Methylorubrum extorquens: one gene and its partner. The protein of the gene in region 1 interacts with the protein of each later gene in a pairwise test. Links are inferred from orthologs where the notes say so. Each region holds a gene or a part of one and is shown in the gene's direction. Other genes may lie near its edges. The genes, in order: ribD and accC.

Region 1 (6,226 bases):
GGTTGCCAGTTCGTGGACATCGCCGAGGAACTCGCCATCGATCGGGCCAAGCGCCTGTTCGGCTGCGGCTTCGCCAACGTGCAGCCGAATTCCGGCTCCCAGGCGAACCAGGGCGTGTTCATGGCGCTCATGCAGCCCGGCGACACCTTCCTCGGCCTCGACCTCGCCGCCGGCGGCCACCTCACCCACGGCGCCCCCCCGAACGTCTCGGGCAAGTGGTTCAAGCCGGTCTCCTACACCGTGCGCCGTGAGGATCAGCGCATCGACATGGAGCAGGTCGAGCGTCTCGCCAAGGAGCACAAGCCGAAGGTGATCATCGCCGGCGGCTCGGGCTACCCGCGTCACTGGGACTTCGCCAAGTTCCGTGAGATCGCCGATTCCGTCGGCGCCTACTTCTTCGTCGACATGGCCCACTTCGCCGGCCTCGTCGCCGCGGGTCTGCATCCCTCGCCGTTCCCGCACGCGCACGTCGCCACCACGACGACGCACAAGACCCTGCGCGGCCCGCGCGGCGGCATGATCCTGACGAACGACGAGGCGCTGGCCAAGAAGTTCAACTCGGCGATCTTCCCCGGTCTCCAGGGCGGCCCGCTGATGCACGTCATCGCCGCCAAGGCGGTGGCTTTCGGCGAGGCGCTGAAGCCCGAGTTCAAGATCTACGCCAAGCAGGTCATCGACAACGCCAAGGCGCTCGCCGACACCATCATCTCGGGCGGCTACGACATCACCTCCGGCGGCACCGACAACCACCTGATGTTGGTCGACCTTCAAAAGAAGGGCCTGACCGGCAAGGCGGCCGAGGCGGCCCTGTCGCGGGCCGACATCACCTGCAACAAGAACGGCGTGCCGTTCGATCCGCAGAAGCCGACGATCACCTCCGGCATCCGTCTGGGCACGCCGGCCAGCACCACCCGCGGCTTCGGCGTCGCCGAATTCAAGCAGGTCGGCTCGCTGATCGTTCAGGTGCTCGACGGCATCGCCGAGAAGGGCGATGGCGGCGACGCCACGGTCGAGGCGGCGGTGAAGGAGAAGGTCCACGCCCTCACCGATCGGTTCCCGATCTACGCCTGAGCCTGCTCGAAGCACATTCGGCCCGCCACGCGGGCCGGTGCGGCCGCGGATCCCCCGATCCGCGGCCGCTGTCGTTTCGGGGCGGCCTCAAACTTGATCCACGTAAGGTTTATCGTCTCGTGGGGTGTACCGTCCTGGCATCCTTGAAATGATGTGGGCCGAGCCGTCCTTCGCCCGAAAGTTGCGCGGCATCGCTCGGGAGGGCGACCCTGCCTCTCTCGCTCTACACGGATTACGGCCGGCTTCTGCGGATGCATCTGTCGTCGGCCGAGCGGGGCGCCCAGATCGCGACTCAGGCCGTTCGGGTGGCTCTGTCGCCGATCTGGAGGGGGAAGGCACGGTGGCCGATGAGCGCCGCGACCCCTGCCCGCTCATCGGCCACTGCCGTCTCAAATGGGCCCTCGACGCCGCTGAGCCGGTGTTCTTCCTCCAATTCGACCGTCTGACCCGCGCCGACGTGGTGCCGGACCGACAACAGCCGCACGCCGTGCCCTCTTTCGCGCCGATCCCGGCGACGGGGGGCGACGCCTGCCGCGCCCGTTCCGAGCAATCCCACTTCTGGCAATTGAGCGGCGGGTGGGGCAGAGAGGGGCGGCTTTCGAGAGTGTCCGGGACGAGGTGGTGAGCGCGCGATGCGGTGTCCGTTCTGCGGAGGTCCCGACACCCAGGTGAAGGATTCGCGGCCGAGCGAGGATTCCTCTGCGATCCGTCGCCGCCGCGTCTGCCCGGATTGCGGCGGCCGCTTCACGACCTTCGAGCGGGTGCAGTTGCGCGAACTCGTCGTGCTCAAGCGCTCGGGCAAGCGCGTGCCTTTCGATCGCGACAAGCTCCAGCGCTCGATCGACGTGGCGCTGCGCAAGCGCACCGTCGATCCCGAGCGGGTGGAGCGCCTCGTCAGCGGCATCACCCGGCGCCTGGAGAGCGGCGGCGAGGGCGAGGTCACCAGCGAGGCCATCGGCGAGGCGGTGATGGAGGGCCTGAAGGGGCTCGACGACGTCGCCTATGTCCGCTTCGCCTCGGTCTACAAGAATTTCCGCGAGGCCCAGGACTTCCAGGATCTGCTCGGCACCCTCGGCGAGCGATTGGAGGGCGAAGGCGCCCTTCCCGAAGATGAGCAGGCTGTGCCCGCCCCGTCCGACGAGGCGGCGGCTGCCCCGCGCCGCGGCCGTCCGGCCCGGAAGCGGGCGTGACAGGGCGAGCCGTGGACGTGTCCGAGCAGGAAGCTCTCGATCGCCGCGCCATGCGCCTCGCCCTCGCGCTGGGGCGGCGCAATCTCGGCCGGACTTGGCCGAATCCGAGCGTCGGCGCCGTCGTCGTGGCCGGGGGCCGCATCGTCGGGCAGGCGGTGACGGCGGTTGGCGGACGCCCGCATGCGGAGCCGCTGGCCCTCGCCATGGCCGGCGAGGCCGCGCGCGGCGCCACGCTCTACGTCACCCTCGAGCCCTGCTCGCATCACGGCCGCACGCCGCCCTGCACCGACGCGACCATCGCCGCCGGAATCGCCCGCGTCGTCACCGCGATCGAGGATCCCGATCCGCGTGTCGCCGGGCGGGGCCACGCGGGTTTGCGCGCTGCCGGGATCACGGTCGAGACCGGCCTGCTGCGCGAGGAGGCCGCCCGCGATCATCGCGGCCATTTCGCCCGCGTGACGCGGGGTCGCCCGAGCCTGCACCTCAAGCTCGCCCGTACCCGCGACGGCTTCGCCGCCCCCTCGACCGGCGAGCGGCTGAAGATCACGGGTCCGATCGCGGACGGCGCGGTGCATCTGTGGCGGGCACATGCCGACGCGATCATGGTCGGCATCGGCACCGCCCGCGCCGATGACCCTTCGCTGACAGTGCGGCTGCCGGGGCTCGCCGGGCGTTTGCCGCTGCGGGTCGTGCTCGACTCGACTTTGCGCCTCAACCCCGCCAGCCATCTCGTGCGCGGGGCCCGCGACCTGCCGACGCTGGTTCTGACCGGGCGCGGCGCCCCGGCCCATGCCCGGCGGATGCTCGCTTCCTTCGGCGTCGAGATCGCCTTCGTCCCCACTGACGCGGGGGGCCGTATCGATCTGCCCGCCGCGCTGACCGCACTGGCGGAGCGTGGTCTGACCCGGATCTGCAGCGAGGGCGGGCCGGCGCTTGCCGACGCGCTCGCGGCGCACGATCTCATCGATGCTTGCACGCTCATCACCGGCCCCGTCACGCTGGGCGAGGCCGGCGGCTTGCCGGCGCTCGGGGCCAACCTCGCCCGCCGCCTCGCCGACGGCACCTTCACCGAGGTCGAGGCCCGCGACTTCGGCCCCGACACGGCGGTCACCTACGAGAGGATCTGAGATGTTCACCGGACTCGTCAGCGATGTCGGCCGCGTCGTCTCGGTGGAGGGCTCGGAGCGCCTGCGCCGGATCGTGATCGAAAGCGCCTACGATCCCGCCGGCATCGCGCTCGGCGCCTCGATTGCCTGCTCCGGCCCCTGCCTGACCGCCGTCGCGGTGGAGCCGCACGGGACGGGCTGCCGCTTTTCGGTCGATGCCGCCGCCGAAACCCTGGCCCGCACCACCGTCGGCACATGGCGCGAGGGCACGCGGCTCAACCTCGAACGCTCGCTCAAGCTTGGCGACGAACTCGGCGGCCACCTCGTCACCGGCCATGTCGACGGCATCGCCGAGATCCTTGTGCGCGAGACCGTGACCGGCGAGGACAACCCCTGGGGCGCGAGCGAGCGCTTCACCCTGCGGGCGCCGGCGGCGCTCGCCGGCTTCATCGCCGAGAAGGGCTCGATCTGCCTCGACGGCACCTCGCTCACCGTCAACGCGGTCTCGGGCCACGACTTCTCGGTGCTGCTGATCCCGCACAGCCTCTCCGTCACGACCTGGGAGGAGCGCCGCACGGGGGATCGGATCAACCTGGAGGTCGATCTGCTGGCCCGTTACGCCGCGCGCCTCGCCGAGACGCGCGGGTTGTTGCCGGCGTGAGGACCGGCCCGGCTTACTTGGCGTCGTAGGAGGCGGCGAGACTGTTCATGATCTGGTTCGTCTCGGCGTCGTACTTCTTGTCGCCCTCCGGCGAGGCCCAGTAGCTCACCAGCAAATGGCGCTGGCCATCGGATTTCGGCACGACAGAGAGGTAGCGCAGCACCGTCGGCTTGTTCTCGTAGGTCGCCGGAACCTCGGTGACCTTGAGGCTGTAGGTCGGGAAATCGACCTCCTTCGACTGGCCTTCGCCGGTCACCTTGACGCCTTGCTCCTTGAAGTAGGCGTTGTGCTCGCCGAGCAGGGTCTGGAACTGGGCGGGCTTGTAGCTCTCGAACCAGAGGTAGATTTCCTCATCCGCAGTCCGGGCCTGGACGCCACGGTCGATCGTGGTGACCTTCCACGCGGCCGGGATTTCGACGGAAATCGGCCGATCACCGGGGACGACCGTGACTTTCTTGGCGAGGGCGGCGCTGCCGGCCAGCAGAAAGAAGGCGAGCGCTGCGCTGCCTAAGAATTTCGCCGATCCGATCGTCATGAATATCCCCTGCCGGCCCCCTTCGTCGTGAGCGAGCCGCGGCGAGACTTGCCGTCAGTCCCTGTCCTCGGCAATGCACCACCGTCCCAGATCGGCGGAAACCTTTTCAAGGAGGCAGAACGAGCCGGCGCATCGCGCCGGTCGGCCTCCACGTCGGGTGAGCACGGGATGCGTCTGCGGCTCGATCAGTCTTCGCGAGGAGGCCCACTGGCTTATTCGTGAGGAAGACTTAACCCTTCCCATCAAATCTCCCGTGTCGATTCGGGATCGTTTCGTGAGAGGGCGGTGGCCACCATGACGGTTACAGGACCCCGCGACCGGGTGCTGGCGGTGCTGACCGCGCTGAGCGGTGCCCTCCTCCTCGCCCTCCTTCTGGGGCGGGGGGCGCTGCGCGATGCCGGCTTCAACTCGCACGGGGCGCTCGCCGACGCGTTCCTGCACGGCCGGCTCTGGGTCGAGCGCTGCCCCGAGATCGATTGCGCCGTGTTCGAGGGGCGCACCTACATCATCTTCCCGCCCCTGCCGGCACTGCTGCTGACGCCGTTCGTGGCCCTGTTCGGATTTCCCGGCTTCAAGGGCTTCGTGCTTCTCGGTTTGGGCCTGTCGGCCCTGAGCCTCTTGGCCTGGAGCCGCATCTTCCGCGCGCTGGAGGTCGAGCGCGGGCAGGCGTTGTGGCTGCTGGCCGCGCTCGCCTTCGCGAGCCCGCTCTATCAGGTCACGCTACGCTCCGATGGCGTCTGGTTCTTCTCCCAGACCGTCGGCTTCCTGATGATGACGCTGAGCCTTTGGGCGGTGATCTGTCGGGGTTCGCTGCCGCTCGCCGGATTGTTCGTCGGCCTCGCCTTCCTGTGCCGGCAGATGGCGATCTTCTACCCGCTGTTCCTGCTGGTTCTCGCTCTGCCCCGCGGGCGCCCGCTACTGGCGAACCCGGCCTCGGTGGCGAAATCCGCGATGCTGGCGGGCCTGTTCGTCGCGGCCGCCCTCGCCGTCTACTGCGCCTACAACGCCGCGCGCTTCGGAAGCCCGTTCGAGACCGGCTACGCCTTCATCCACAATCCCGGCCAGGAGAGCTTCATCTGGCGGCGTATCACCGAGGGCGGCCTGTTCTCGCGCGATTACCTGCTGTTCAACATGCTCTACCTGTTCCTTCAGGGAATTCATTTCGAGTTTGGCGGCCCTCGGCTGACGGAACTCGTCGGCTTCGACAAGGCCGGCACGGCACTACTCGTGGCGAGCCCTTGGCTGCTGCTGGTCTTCTACGCGCGGCTCGACCGGGTCTTCGCCGCCGGGGCGGCGACCATCGCGGTCATCGCCGGGATCACCTTGTTCTACCACTCGAACGGCGCCGAGCAGATCGCGACCCAGCGCTACGCCCTCGATTGGCTGCCGATCCTGATCGTGCTGATGGTGCGCGGGGAACGCCCGGCAGCTTTCGCCGCCCTGCCGATCCTCGTCACCTGGGGCGTCGTCGCCAACCTCGCCGTTGTGACGCTGCTCTCGCTCTACAGGCTCTGAGGCGCGGCGCGCGGGCCCGAGGCGAAGGTGAGGAGCCGGTGGCCGAGATAGTTCGCCACAGCGCCGACGGCGATGCCGACGCCGTGGCCGAGGGCTTGGCGCGCGGCCGGCTTTAGATCCGGCAGCAGGCCTTTCAGGCCGTCGATCA
Region 2 (6,250 bases), 2.1 Mb from region 1 along the record:
GGCGGCCGGCTTTCGGGCGTTTTGCGGACGTTTTAAGTACTGTTCAAAAGAACGCCCGCTTCGCCATCGTGTCGGACATCGAGACCGACCGGGAACAGACGCAGTCAAAGCATTCAAGACGTTGTCTGATACGCATTTCCCTGTTGATGGCGGAAATGACGCAACCAAATTGTAAGGTTGTCGTCCTAACCTGAAAGCTGCGGGAGCCGGAAGGTTTCACGAAAGAAGCCTTTCGCCGGGTACGGCAGGGCAACAGACTGGCGTCGTGCAACGCCCGAAGGTCGCGGCCGCCCGTAGGGGCGGACTGCGACGGGCCGACCTCGACGGGCGGGAGTGACGGCCTTGGATTGGGACAAGATCCGGATTTTCCTCAACGTCGCGGAGGCCGGCAGCTTCACGCGGGCGGGCGACGACATCGGCCTCAGCCAATCGGCGGTGAGCCGGCAAATCAGCGCCCTCGAGCGGGAGTTGAAGGCGCCGCTGTTCCACCGGCATGCCCGGGGCCTGATCCTGACCGAGCAGGGCGATCTGCTGTTTCGCGCCGCGCGCGACATGAAGCTGAGGCTGGAGAACACCCGCGCCCGCCTCGTCGAGACCAGCGAGCGCCCCTCCGGTGACCTGCGCGTGACGACGACGGTGGGCCTGGGCACCTCCTGGCTGTCACAGCGCGTCTCGGAATTCCTCGACCTCTATCCGGATGTGCGGATCGAGCTGGTTCTCACCAACGAGGAGTTGGACCTCGCCATGCGCGAGGCCGACATCGCGATCCGCATGCGCCGCCCGGCCCAGCCCGACCTGATCCAGCGGCGGCTTTTCACGGTGCACTATCACGCTTTCGCGAGCCCCGATTACGTCAAGCGCTTCGGCGAGCCCAAGACCATCAGCGACCTCGATGAGCACCGCCTCGTCTCGTTCGGCGGCAACGAGCCGTCCTATCTGCTCGCGACCCACTATCTCGCCAGCATCGGCCGCGAGGGGGACGAGCGCCGTCCGGTCCACTTCACGGTCAACAACATCACCGCCCTCCACAAGGCGATGGAGGCGGGCGTCGGCGTCGGCATCCTGCCGGACTACGCCGTCGACGGGAACGAGAGCCTCGTCCAGGTGCTGCGCGAGAGCGAAATGCCGACGATGGAGAGCTATCTCGTCTATGCCGAGGAGATGCGCTCGGTCGCCCGCGTCCAGGCCTTTCGCGATTTCCTCGTGAACAAGGCACAACGCTGGACTTATTGAAAGCTTGGCCGGACAACCGGCCGGCAACCGCCCTTGTCGCGCACCGACGCACTCGTCTAAGACCGCCCCTCCTGCCGGGCGGTTCGCGAAGCCTCCGGCCGACGCAGCCGGACGGCATGATCGCGATTCACTGCCTCAACGGGCCGAACCTCAATCTCCTGGGCCAGCGCGAGCCGGGCATCTACGGCGCCGCCACGCTTGCCGACATCGAGCAAAACCTGCGGGAGCAGGCGGCTCGCCTCGATATCGCCCTGACCTTCCGTCAGACGAATCACGAGGGCGAACTCGTGACGTTCGTGCAGGAGGCCGGTGCCGCCGGGGCCGGGGTGCTCATCAACGCCGCCGCCTACACGCACACCTCGATCGCGCTCCGTGACGCGATCAAGGGGTCGGGGGTGACGGCGGTGGAGATCCACCTCTCCAACGTCCATGCCCGCGAGGACTTCCGCCACGTCTCGCGGATCGCACCGGTCTGCGCCGGTTTGATTTCGGGCTTCGGTGCCCACAGTTACGTCCTGGGGCTCGACGCCCTCGCCCATCTCCTGCGCGGACGCACCCCGTCCGCCTCCTGACCTCAGAACTACGAGCCGATGGCCAAGAACGAACCCTTCGATCCCGAACTGGTGCGCGAACTCGCCCGGATGGTCGCCGAGACCGATCTGACCGAGATCGAGGTCGAGAAGGGCGATCTGCGCATCCGCGTCGCCCGCAAGATCGAGACGGTCTCGGTTCAGGTCGCGCCCGCCGCCCCGGCCGCTGCGGCGGCACCGGTCGCGGCGCCGCCTGCTGCCCTGGCGCCGGCCCCCGCCAAATCCGGCGCGGGCCATCCCGGCGCCGTGCCGTCGCCCATGGTCGGCACCGCCTACCTGCGCCCCTCGCCGGACGCCAAGCCGTTCATCGAGATCGGCACGAAGGTCCAGGCCGGCGACAAGCTTCTGCTGGTCGAGGCCATGAAGACCTTCAACGAAATCGTCGCGCCCCGCGCCGGTACGGTGACCGCGATCTTCATCGAGGATGGGATGCCGGTCGAGTACGGCGAAGCCCTCCTCGTTCTCGAGTAGCCTCCCCGCGATGTTCGACAAGATCCTGATCGCCAACCGCGGCGAGATCGCACTCCGCATCCTGCGGGCGGCGAAGGAGCTCGGTATCGCCACCGTCGCGGTCCACTCGACGGCGGATGCCGACGCCATGCATGTGCGGCTGGCCGACGAGAGCGTCTGTATCGGCCCGCCGGCCGCCCGCGACAGCTACCTCAACATCCCCTCGATCATCGCCGCCTGCGAGATCACCGGGGCGGACGCCGTGCATCCCGGCTACGGCTTCCTGTCGGAGAACGCCCGGTTCGCCGAGGTTCTGGCGCATCACAACATCGGCTTCATCGGCCCCAAGGCCGAGCATATCCGCATCATGGGCGACAAGATCGAGGCCAAGCGCACCGCCAAGCGCCTCGGCATTCCCTGCGTTCCGGGCTCGGAGGGCGGCGTCACCGATCCGGACGAGGCCAAGCGCGTGGCCGCCGAGATCGGCTATCCCGTGCTGGTGAAGGCGGCCTCCGGCGGCGGCGGACGTGGCATGAAGGTCGCCCGCTCGGAGAGCGAGCTGGAGCAGGCCCTCGATATGGCCCGCACCGAGGCCAAGGCCGCCTTCGGCGACGATGCGGTCTACCTCGAAAAGTACCTGACCAAGCCCCGCCACATCGAGGTGCAGATCCTCGGCGACGGCAAGGGCCACGCCGTGCACCTGGCCGAGCGCGACTGCTCGCTCCAGCGCCGTCACCAGAAGGTCTGGGAGGAAGGCGGTTCGCCGGCCCTCAACGAGGCGATGCGCGCCGAGATCGGCGGCATCTGCGCCAACGCCATGCGCGAACTCGGCTATCTCGGCGCCGGCACCATCGAGTTCCTCTACGAGGACGGGCGGTTCTACTTCATCGAGATGAACACCCGGATTCAGGTGGAGCACCCCGTCACAGAGATGATCACCGGGATCGATCTCGTGAACGAGCAGATCCGGGTCGCCGCCGGCGGCGGCTTGTCGGTGGTTCAGGAGGACATCAAGGTCGAGGGCCACGCCATCGAGTGCCGGATCAACGCCGAGCACCCTTCGACCTTCCGGCCCTCGCCGGGGCTGATCACCTACTTCCACCCGCCGGGCGGTCTCGGCGTCCGGGTCGATTCGGCCGCCTTCCAGGGCTACCGGATTCCCTCAAACTACGACTCGCTGATCGGCAAGCTGATCGTGCACGGGCGCACCCGCAACGAGTGCCTGATGCGCCTGCGCCGGGCGCTGGACGAGTTCGTGGTCGACGGCATCGACACCACGCTGCCGCTGTTCCGCACGCTGGTGCGCAATGCCGACGTGCAGAACGGCCTCTACGACATCCACTGGCTCGAAGGCTTCCTGGCCCGCGAGGAATTATCCGAGACCGACCAGAGACGCTGAACGGCGGCGACACGTTCCTCGTCGATCGACTGCCGGTCCCGTTGCGGGCCGGCTGTTTCTGACCATCGACCGTCATTCCGGGGCCGCGCAACGGAACCTGGGATCCATCCGTGATGCGTCGCCGAAGCTGGGCGTAGAGCTCAATCGTGGATTCCGGGTGCGCCTTCGGCGCCCCGGAATGACAGCGGAGAATGCTTTTCGAGACGGTCAGGGACCGCGCTCCGATGCCCGTCCGCGACGTGATGGGTCTGGCGTTCCGCCTCCGCCGGAGCGACAACGCTTCGATGCACGACAGGCCGCCCGTGGACATCACGCCCGACATCCTGCTCAAGGCCTATGCCGCCGGGATCTTCCCGATGGCCGAGGATGCGGACGATCCGACGATCTACTGGGTCGAGCCCCGCGCCCGCGGGGTGCTGCCCCTCGACCGCTTCCACGTGCCCAAGCGCCTCGCCCGCACCGTGCGCTCCGACGGGTTCGAGGTCGTCAGCGACCGGGATTTCGATGCGGTGATCGACGGCTGCGCTGCCCCGCGCCGGGATACGGCCCGCACTTGGATCAACGCCCGTATCCGCGACCTCTACGGCGCGCTGTTCGATCTCGGCCATTGCCACACGATCGAGGTCTACCAAGAGGGGCGCCTCGCGGGCGGGCTCTACGGCGTCTCGCTGGGGGCGGCCTTCTTCGGCGAGAGCATGTTCCACGAGGTGCGCGACGCCTCGAAGGTCGCCCTGGTCCACCTCGTCGCGCGGCTGCGCTCCGGCGGTTATCGCCTCGCCGACACGCAGTTCCTGACCGATCATCTGAGCCAGTTCGGCGTCGAGGAAATGCCGCGCCACATCTACAAGCGCCAGCTCGCCGCCGCGATCACCGAGCGGGCCGAATGGGGTCCGTCGGACCAGGTCTTTCGCGGCGCCGAAGCCCTGGCCGCCCTCGGGATCGGTAGCGCCGAGGCGTAGTTGAAGTTTCGAAAGGGCAAGTCCTTTCGCGCTTCCACTGCAGAGCCCTGGAGGACAGCCGGGGTTACACCCCGGCACCCCGCCAAAGGGATGATCCCTTTGGGATCCCCTTCTCTCATCCAGGAATGGCCTCCAGCCGCAGAAGGCGTCCTACGAGAAAGGCGGCCGCCTGCGGATCGGTCCGCACAGCGTCCCCGAGCAAGCCGTCGATGACGAGCGAGGCGATCCCGTGGACGAGCGCCCAGGACCGCAGGGCCTCGTCGGCGGCGTTTGCGCCCGGCACCAACGCGGCGACCCGCTCAGCCAGCACCGCGTAGGCGGCGGCGGAGGCTTCGCACAGCGCCTGGGGCCGTGATCCGCCGGAGCGCATCCCGCCGAACATCAGGCGGAACAATCCGGGCTGCGCAGAGGCGAAAGCGACATAGGCCGCCCCTTGCGCGTAGAGGGCCTCGCGACCCGCCCCCTCCCCTCCCCGATCCGCCTCCTCCAGCGCCGCGCGCAGCCGCTCGAAGCCGACGATGGCCACCGCCGCAAGCAGGGCATCCTTGTCGGGGAAGTGCCGGTAGGGCGCCATCGCCGAGACGCCCGCCCGGCGCGCGGTCTCGCGCAGGCCGAGCGAGGCCAGATCGCCCCCCTCCTCCAGGATCGACAGACCCGCCGCGACCAGCGCCTCGCGCAGATCGCCGTGATGGTAGCCGCCCTTGGTCGCGTTCGGTTCGCCCTTCGATGTTGACACTGTAAGCAACGCACCTATGATTACACCGTAAACATGGAGGGGTGCCATGCAGACATCGGATAGGCAAGCGGCCGCGAACGCCCGGCCTACGCGGGACTCGGTCGATCTCTCGGCCTATCCGGGTCTTGTCGTGGTCTATCTCGGCTTTCGCGTCGGACGGATGCGGGGCCTGAAGGCGCTGCTCGGCATCGGGCGCGGGCTGGCTCAGATGCAGCGCGAGCGGCCGGATGGGCTGCTGGCGCACGAGAACCTCGTCTACGGCCTCAACCATATCGGCATGCGGCAGTACTGGCGCGATCTGGAAAGCCTGGAGGCTTTCACCCGCTCGGACCCGCACAAGACGTGGTGGCGGGATTTCGGCCGCGATCCGGCCGGCAACGGCTTCTGGCACGAGGCCTACCGGCTCTCGGGCGGGATGGAGGCGATCTATGTCGGCATGCCACGCCCGATCGGGCTCGCGTCCTTCGCCGCCGCCCGCCAGCCGCTCGGGCCGTTCATGACCTCACGGCAGCGGCTGGCGTCGTAGGAATGGCTACCGGAAGATCGCGTCGAAGATCGATTGCGGCTCGCGCGGGGGCGGCGGGGCCGCTGCCGGCCCCTCGTTGTTCGGGAAGAACTTGCGCGAGGGCTTCTGCTTGGGCTGGACCGGCACGCCCCGCGGCCCCTCGACGTCGACCTGACCGTTCTGGTTGACTTGCGAGGCCGTCTTGGTCGGGTCCGCGCCCTTCTTCTTCGGCTTGTCCTGGCGCGAGGCGAGCGCGGGCACGTCCTCCTGCTCCTTCGCCTCGGCGATCACATCGGAGCCGCCCTTACAATCGGTCAGCCACACATCGTAGATCGGGTGCTCGATGGCGTGCAGGCCGGGACTCGACGCGAACATCCA

Evidence for each region.
Region 2: the proteins of ribD (region 1) and accC interact in binary tests that used the Escherichia coli proteins (3 or more experiments, as listed by UniProt). The link is inferred for Methylorubrum extorquens from one-to-one orthologs.

Annotation. Positions count from the first base shown.
Region 1 is NZ_JALJXF010000001.1:2,785,583-2,791,808, forward strand. Bases 1,428-4,349 are described here. They hold ribD (bifunctional diaminohydroxyphosphoribosylaminopyrimidine deaminase/5-amino-6-(5-phosphoribosylamino)uracil reductase RibD), read left to right. Parts: upstream 1,428-2,311; coding sequence 2,312-3,388; downstream 3,389-4,349. Other genes in these bases: J2W78_RS13110 (hypothetical protein), read right to left, coding at 1,428-1,555; nrdR (transcriptional regulator NrdR), read left to right, coding at 1,704-2,261; J2W78_RS13125 (riboflavin synthase), read left to right, coding at 3,390-4,028; J2W78_RS13130 (hypothetical protein), read right to left, coding at 4,042-4,349. Also shown: glyA (serine hydroxymethyltransferase), read left to right, coding at 1-1,071; more of J2W78_RS13110, read right to left, coding at 1,364-1,427; more of J2W78_RS13130, read right to left, coding at 4,350-4,563; J2W78_RS13135 (hypothetical protein), read left to right, coding at 4,858-6,078; J2W78_RS13140 (GtrA family protein), read right to left, coding at 6,066-6,226. UniProt on the Escherichia coli protein: Converts 2,5-diamino-6-(ribosylamino)-4(3h)-pyrimidinone 5'-phosphate into 5-amino-6-(ribosylamino)-2,4(1h,3h)-pyrimidinedione 5'-phosphate.
Region 2 is NZ_JALJXF010000001.1:4,923,371-4,929,620, reverse strand. The notes cover bases 1,543-4,488. They hold accC (acetyl-CoA carboxylase biotin carboxylase subunit), read left to right. Parts: upstream 1,543-2,304; coding sequence 2,305-3,672; downstream 3,673-4,488. Other genes in these bases: aat (leucyl/phenylalanyl-tRNA--protein transferase), read left to right, coding at 3,957-4,488; accB (acetyl-CoA carboxylase biotin carboxyl carrier protein), read left to right, coding at 1,824-2,294; aroQ (type II 3-dehydroquinate dehydratase), read left to right, coding at 1,543-1,805. Also shown: trxB (thioredoxin-disulfide reductase), read left to right, coding at 1-1; J2W78_RS22950 (LysR family transcriptional regulator), read left to right, coding at 343-1,233; more of aroQ, read left to right, coding at 1,350-1,542; more of aat, read left to right, coding at 4,489-4,631; J2W78_RS22925 (TetR/AcrR family transcriptional regulator), read right to left, coding at 4,747-5,367; J2W78_RS22920 (DUF4188 domain-containing protein), read left to right, coding at 5,414-5,893; J2W78_RS22915 (DUF2155 domain-containing protein), read right to left, coding at 5,900-6,250. UniProt on the Escherichia coli protein: This protein is a component of the acetyl coenzyme A carboxylase complex; first, biotin carboxylase catalyzes the carboxylation of the carrier protein and then the transcarboxylase transfers the carboxyl group to form malonyl-CoA.